DNA from 3 places in the Pedococcus sp. genome. Region 2 is predicted to be linked to each of the others. Evidence: predicted binding sites of a transcription regulator. Region 2 holds the regulator's gene; each other region holds the start of a gene.
The links. The regulator LexA, encoded in region 2, represses DNA repair genes until DNA is damaged. The targets are predictions, from matches to a motif close to TCGAACANNTGTTCGA.
Positions count from the first base shown of each region.

Region 1: VIB11_RS13120 (DUF222 domain-containing protein) is a predicted target of LexA. The motif match lies at 1,140-1,155, and genes of this name have one in related genera.
Region 3: recA (recombinase RecA) is a predicted target of LexA. The motif match lies at 815-830, and genes of this name have one in related genera.

Region 1 is NZ_DATBMI010000164.1:2,732-4,994, reverse strand. It holds partial or broken gene VIB11_RS13130 (pyridoxal-phosphate dependent enzyme) at 1-42, shown strand, start outside; gene VIB11_RS13125 (cobalamin-binding protein) at 55-945, opposite strand; gene VIB11_RS13120 (DUF222 domain-containing protein) at 1,213-2,263, shown strand, end outside.
Region 2 is NZ_DATBMI010000117.1:22,337-24,599, forward strand. It holds gene VIB11_RS09725 (LysM peptidoglycan-binding domain-containing protein) at 1-265, opposite strand, end outside; gene lexA (transcriptional repressor LexA) at 536-1,264, shown strand; gene VIB11_RS09735 (DUF4259 domain-containing protein) at 1,290-1,703, opposite strand; gene VIB11_RS09740 (SGNH/GDSL hydrolase family protein) at 1,888-2,263, shown strand, end outside.
Region 3 is NZ_DATBMI010000182.1:23,588-25,850, reverse strand. It holds gene VIB11_RS14245 (DUF427 domain-containing protein) at 1-283, shown strand, start outside; gene VIB11_RS14240 (GNAT family N-acetyltransferase) at 273-767, shown strand; gene recA (recombinase RecA) at 1,002-2,075, shown strand; gene VIB11_RS14230 (regulatory protein RecX) at 2,081-2,263, shown strand, end outside.

The DNA.
Region 1 (2,263 bases), on a different contig from region 2:
GTGCTGACGCGGGCAGACCTCTTGGCCTCGCTGGTCGACTGAGCGCAGACAGCCTCAGCGGAGGCGCCGGGCCATCTGTGGCTCCGGCGCCTCCGCCGTTCCCGGGTGGAAGATGCCGGCCAACGCCTCGACGCCGTCGACCAGCCGTGGCCCGGGCCGGGCGAACGACGCGTTGGCGTCCACCGCCCACACCGGTAGGCCGTCGGGCAGGTGCCCGTCGTCGATCGCCTTCTGCGCCAACGCCGTCGCGCCGTCCAGGTGGTACCCGCAGGGAGCGGCGACGATGACGTCGGGCGCGCTCCTGCGCACGGCCTCCCACGTGGTGCGCGCTGACTTCTCACCCGGCACGCCGAGCGCGTTGACGCCGCCGGCAGCCGTCACCATCTCGGGTACCCAGTGGCCCGGGGCGAAGGGCGGGTCCGTCCACTCGAGCACCAGCGCGCGCGGGCGAGGTCGCCCCGCAACCGTTTCGGCGATGGTGGCGAGGTGCCGGCGCAGTGCGGCGACCAGCCGCTCGGCTGCGTCCTCGGTGCCCGTGGCCGCTCCGAGCGTGGTGATGGAGTCGAGCACGTCGTCGAGGGTGTGTGGGTCGATGGTCAGCACCGCGGCGCGGCAGCCGAGGTAGGCGAGGGCGTCGTCGACCTTGCTGACGTCGACGGCGCACACGGCGCAGAGGTCCTGGGTCACGACCAGGTCCGCGTCGAGCTGGGCCAGGGCGCCCGCGTCCAGGTGGTAGAGGTCCTCCCCGGCGTGCATGGCCTTCGTGACGAACGCGTCGATCTCGTGCGGACCGAGGCCCTCGGGGATGGCGGTGGTCGAGACGATCCGGCGGCTGCGCGCCTCCTCGGGGAAGTCGCACTCGAAGGTCACGCCCACCACCTGGTCTCCCGCGCCGAGGGCGAAGAGGATCTCGGTCGTCGACGGCAGGAGGGAGACTGTCCGCATGGGCCTGACCCTACGCGTGCTGGGGAAGCCCCGACGAGCCGTACCGATACCACGGCCTCAGTCGGTGAGCCGCCTGTGGGAGCGGGCTCTCGTCACGGGCTGATCCGCAGGCCGACCGCCATGTCGAGGCACGCGATGGGTTGTCCACAGCCTGCCCGCTGGTGATCTCCGTTGTCGGCGCCACCGCCTAGGATTCGTACATACGTTCGCATCTGGCGTGATGCCGGTTCGCGACCTGACAGGTTGAGGTGGGGGAGGTGGTTCTCAGTGACGGAGCACTCGCGAGCGACGGTTGGCCGTCCGCTCGATGCGCCACCCGTGCCGGTGCCGCTGACGACGGCCGAGCTGCGCGACATCCTGACCCGCCTGCCAGGCCTTGACGCCGCGGTGTCCGACGCCGAGCGGGTCGAGCAGCTCGGGCTGCTGGAGTCGATCAAGGCCGCCGCGGCCGGCGCGCAGGCCAGGGTGGCGGTGGCCTTCGACGCCTCGCAGCGGGAGGACCAGGCCGCTCGGGGAGTGCCCGCGCGGGAGCGCGGCCGAGGCATCGCCGCCCAGGTCGCCCTGGCTCGACGCGAGTCGGCCCACTGGGGCTCCCGACACCTCGGCCTCGCCACGGCCCTGCACCGGGAGCTCCCGCACACGCAGGGCCACCTCGCCTCTGGCGCGGTGAGCGAGTGGCGGGCGACTCTCGTGGCGCGCGAGACAGCCCACCTCGACCCGGACGTCAGGCGCCAGGTGGACGCCGCGATCGCCGGCGAGCTGCCCACGTGGGGCAACGCGCGCACTGCCCGCGAGGTGCGGGCGCTGGCGCAGCGGCTCGACCCGGCCTCGGCGGTCAACCGCGCCGCCCGAGCAGCAGCCGACCGGCGGGTCACGATCCGTCCGGCCCCCGACACCATGGCGGTCCTGACCGCCACCCTCCCGGTCGCCCAGGGCGTGGCCGCCTACGCCGCCCTGACGGCAGCAGCGGAGCAGGCTGCGGCCACCGGGCAGGCGGGCGACCGCAGCCGTGGGCAGGTCATGGCCGACACCCTCGTCCAGCGCCTCACCGGGCAGGCCGCGGCGGCCGCCGTCCCGGTCGAGATCCAGCTCGTCATGACCGACACCAGCCTGCTGGACGCCGGCACCGAGCCGGCACACCTCCCCGGCCATGGCCCCATCCCGGCGACCCTCGCACGCGATCTCCTTCGCGCCACGGAGCAGCACACGTCCCCCGGCCACACCGGGGCGCCCGATGGTGTGGCAGCGGAGGCGATGGTGTGGGTGCGCAGGCTCTACACCAGCCCCGACCGGTCCGCCCTGGTCGCGATGGACTCCC
Region 2 (2,263 bases):
CCGCCTGGACCGTGGTGGCGTGGTCCGCGGCGGGCGTGACCGCGGCGGCATCACCGCCGCCGAACACCGTCAGGGCCAGCGCGACCAGCGCCGCGGCGACGGTGAGGGTGATGGCCAGGCGACCGGCTCGGGTGATGCGCAGCGGGCCCGCCACCGGAGTCGGTACGGCGTCACCGGTCGGGACGAGGACGAGCCGCGGGCGGGACGGCCGGCCCGGCACGCGGGCCGGTGCGGGGGTCAGGTCCCAGGCGACTGCTGCACTCATGGTGTCCTCCGTCTCCGGGCCCCGCGGGTGCGGGGCCGAGGTCTCCGAACGGGTGTTCGATCGAACGTCTGTACGATTTCTAGCACCCTTCGCGGTCAGGTTCAAGACACGCATCGAACACGTGTTTGGCAAGTGTGTTCGAACCCCATAGGCTGTGCTCATGCCTCGAAGCACACCAGAGGCCACCGACAGTCCCACCGACAGTCCCAGCGAGAGCGCCCCGCCAGCCCACCGGCATACGGCGTCTGACCTGCAGAAATGGGGAGAGGCATGAGCGACGGCACCAACGTCAAGGAGCTTCCCGAGCGCGACCGCGGCGACGGCCTGACCGTCCGCCAGCGCCGCATCCTCGAGGTCATCCGCAACTCCGTCGACCGCCGTGGCTACCCGCCGAGCCTGCGTGAGATCGGCGAGGCCGTCGGGCTCACCTCCCCCAGCTCCGTCGCCCACCAGCTGTCGTCGCTGGAGCGCAAGGGCTTCCTGCGCCGCGACCCCAACCGTCCGAGGGCGATCGAGGTGGTCTCCCCCGACTCCCCCGCCGACATGCGCGGCTACCGCGGCGGCGCGGCGCCCGACGACGCCGACGCGCCGTTCGACGAGACCGGGATCAACGACCAGCGGCCCGAGGCCTCCTACGTCCCGGTCCTCGGCCAGATCGCCGCCGGCGTGCCCATCACGGCCGAGGAGTCCGTCGAGGACGTCTTCCCGCTCCCCAAGCAGATCGTGGGCGAGGGGCAGCTCTTCCTGCTCAAGGTCGTCGGCGACTCGATGGTCGACGCCGCCATCTGCGACGGCGACTGGGTCGTGGTGCGCCAGCAGCCGACCGCCGACAACGGCGACATCGTCGCGGCGATGCTCGACAACGAGGCCACCGTCAAGACCTTCAAGCGCAAGGACGGCAAGGTGTGGCTGCTGCCGCACAACCCGGCCTTCGACCCGATCGACGGCGACCACGCCACGGTCCTGGGCAAGGTCACGGCCGTCCTGCGGCGCGTCTGACGCTGCCCCGCCCGGGTGGCTCCCCTCAGTCGCCCAGCACGTCGAGGTAGCGGCTGACCACCTCGGTCACCTCGTCCGTGGCGTCGGCCTCGTCCCACAGCTCCCACCACTCGTTGTCGTCGTGGCGCAGCGCCCGGCGCAGCACCGTGGCGGCGAGCTCGTCGAGGTCGTCGTCGACCTCGAGCGGGTCCTCCTCGATCCACCGCGGCCGGAAGCGCTCCCGCCCCAGGCAGTCCGGGTCGACCGAGCCCGCGACCACGGCGGCAGCCGCCACGGCCTGCGCCATCAGGGGCGCCTCGATGTACGCCTCCGCCCGGACCACCTGGCGCAGTGCCCGCACCACCTTCTGCGGCCGCTCCTCCGGCTCTGCCTCCTCCAGGTCGTCGAGGAAGTCGAGTGCGTCGTCGTTCTCGAACGGGCCCACGCGCACTGCCGTCATGTGATCACCTCACCCCGTGTGTCCACCTCCTCGCGATGGTAGGTCCGGACCCGCGTTCGGGAAACCCGTTCTGCCCCCTTTGCCGACCGAGCGGGTGCCTACGTCGCCGGCCGGAGGTGGGCGCCGGCAGCCTCGCCTAGCGTGGTCGGAGGGACCCACGCCAACCGCTCACCCGGGGGGAACCATGGGCACGGTCCGTGCCGTCGCGACGCTGTCACTGGGCGTGCTGGCCCTGGCGGCCTGCGGTGGCGAGGCGGTTCCGGAGGCTCGCGTGGCGGTGGCCGCGCCCGTCGCGGCGACAGCGGGTGCGCCCGCTCCGGACGCGGACCCGGCGCACCCGAGGGGCCTGGTCGCGATCGGGCACTCGGGACTCACGGGCGTGTACTCGGATCCCCTGAACCCGAAGGCGAACGCCCTGCAGAACTCCTGGGCCACGGGGACCAGCCCGGAGGTGAACAGCATCTACCAGCGCATGGTCGCCTCGCTCCCGGACACGGCCGGGCACGTCGTCAACGCCGCGGTCAACGGTTCCCGGGCCACGGCCCTCGCCGGCCAGGCAG
Region 3 (2,263 bases), on a different contig from region 2:
GCCGGTCGTCGGCACGACCGTCTGCGAGTGGAAGGGCAGGGCGGTGTACGCGGACCTCGTCGCCGACGGCACCGTGGCCCCGCGCGCGGCCTGGTGGTACCCCGAGCCCACCGCGTCGTTCCGGGCCATCGCCGGCTACCTCGCCGTCATGCCCGGGCTCGTCGACGCGTGCCTGGTCGACGGGGAGCGCGTGACCCCCCAGTCGGGCGGCTTCTACGGCGGCTGGATCACCTCGGCGGTGGTCGGCCCGTTCAAGGGTGGGCCGGGCACACATGGCTGGTGACCCGGTGGGGGGAGACGCGGGGGAGCGGACGCCGAGGGGCGACGAGGTCCGGGTCGCCGCGTTCGCGGACCTCCCCGTGGAGACGGCGTACCGGCTGTGGGCCCTGCGCTCCCGGGTCTTCGTCGTCGAGCAGGACTGCCCCTACCTCGACCTCGACGGCCGCGACACGAACCCGGCGGCGCGCCACCTCTGGGTCGAGCGGGGCGGGGAGCCGGTGGCCACCCTGCGCCTGCTCGACGAGGGCGGGGTGCTGCGGATCGGTCGCGTCGCGACCCTGGCGGAGCACCGCGGGGCGGGTCTGGCCGCCGCGCTGGTGGAGGCGGCCCTGGCCGTGGCGGGGGAGCGGGACGTCGTGCTCGACGCCCAGTCGCACCTCGCGGACTGGTACACCCGGTTCGGCTTCGAGCCGAACGGGCGGGGATTCCTGGAGGACGGCATCCCCCACACGCCGATGCGCCGCAGCGGCCGGCACCCGGCGCGATAGCGGGCCCGCCGAGAACGCTCGGCGTGTCGTCGTCGGTTTGACGTACTTCGAACACGTGTTCGGGTAGATTCTGTCCACAAGAGGCGGCTTCGTCGTCACGCCATCCACTGCCCGTCAGCGGATCGCGCCGGCTGTCGGTGGTGCCTCCTAGCGTCTGACCCGACACGAGATCCACGGACTGTGCGGGTCGAAGGCAGGCGCGCCCGACTCGACGAACAGAAAGCAGGTGCGGCGATGGCTCGCCCGACCACAGGCAGTAGCGCAGGCAGCTTCGACCAGAAGCTCAAGGCCCTCGAGACGACCATGGGCCAGATCGAGAAGAGCCACGGCAAGGGCGCGGTGATGCGCCTCGGCGACGACGTCCGGCCGCCCATCGAGATCATCCCCACCGGGTCGATCGCCCTCGACATCGCACTCGGTATCGGCGGCCTGCCCCGGGGCCGCATCGTCGAGATCTACGGGCCGGAGTCGTCGGGCAAGACCACCGTCGCCCTGCACGCGGTCGCGAACGCCCAGCGCAAGGGCGGCATCGCCGCGTTCATCGACGCCGAGCACGCCCTCGACCCCGAGTACGCCAAGAAGCTCGGCGTCGACACCGACTCCCTCCTGGTGAGCCAGCCCGACACCGGCGAGCAGGCGCTCGAGATCGCCGACATGCTGATCCGCTCCGGCGCCCTCGACATCATCGTCATCGACTCGGTGGCCGCGCTCGTGCCCCGCGCCGAGATCGAGGGCGAGATGGGCGACAGCCATGTCGGCCTCCAGGCCCGACTCATGTCCCAGGCGCTGCGCAAGCTCACCGGTGCCCTCAACACCAGCGGCACCACCGCGATCTTCATCAACCAGCTCCGCGAGAAGATCGGCGTGATGTTCGGCTCGCCCGAGACCACCACCGGTGGCAAGGCGCTGAAGTTCTACGCCTCCGTCCGCCTCGACGTGCGCCGCATCGAGACCCTCAAGGACGGCAGCGAGCCGGTCGGCAACCGCACCCGGGTCAAGGTCGTCAAGAACAAGGTCTCCCCGCCCTTCAAGCAGGCGGAGTTCGACATCCTCTACGGCCACGGCATCTCCCGTGAAGGCGGCCTCATCGACATGGGTGTGGAGCACGGCTTCGTCCGCAAGGCCGGCGCCTGGTACACGTACGAGGGCGACCAGCTCGGGCAGGGCAAGGAGAACGCCCGCAACTTCCTCAAGGACAACCCCGACCTCGCCGACGAGATCGAGAAGAAGATCAAGGAGAAGCTCGGCGTCGGCCCCCAGGTCGACAAGCCGGCTGACCCGGTGGCCGAGGTCCCGGTCGAGTTCTGAGAGCAGTGAGCACCAGGCAGGACGCTGCCAGGGCGGCCCTCGAGGCTGCCTTGGCAGCGACAGCGACGGCCACCGGGGTCGCCGGGGCCACCGGTGCCGCCGGGGACACCGCGCGGCGCCAGTCCCAGCCGACCGACGACGGGAGGCCTCGCCGGCGCCGGCGAGCGGGCGTCCCGGGTGACCCCGAG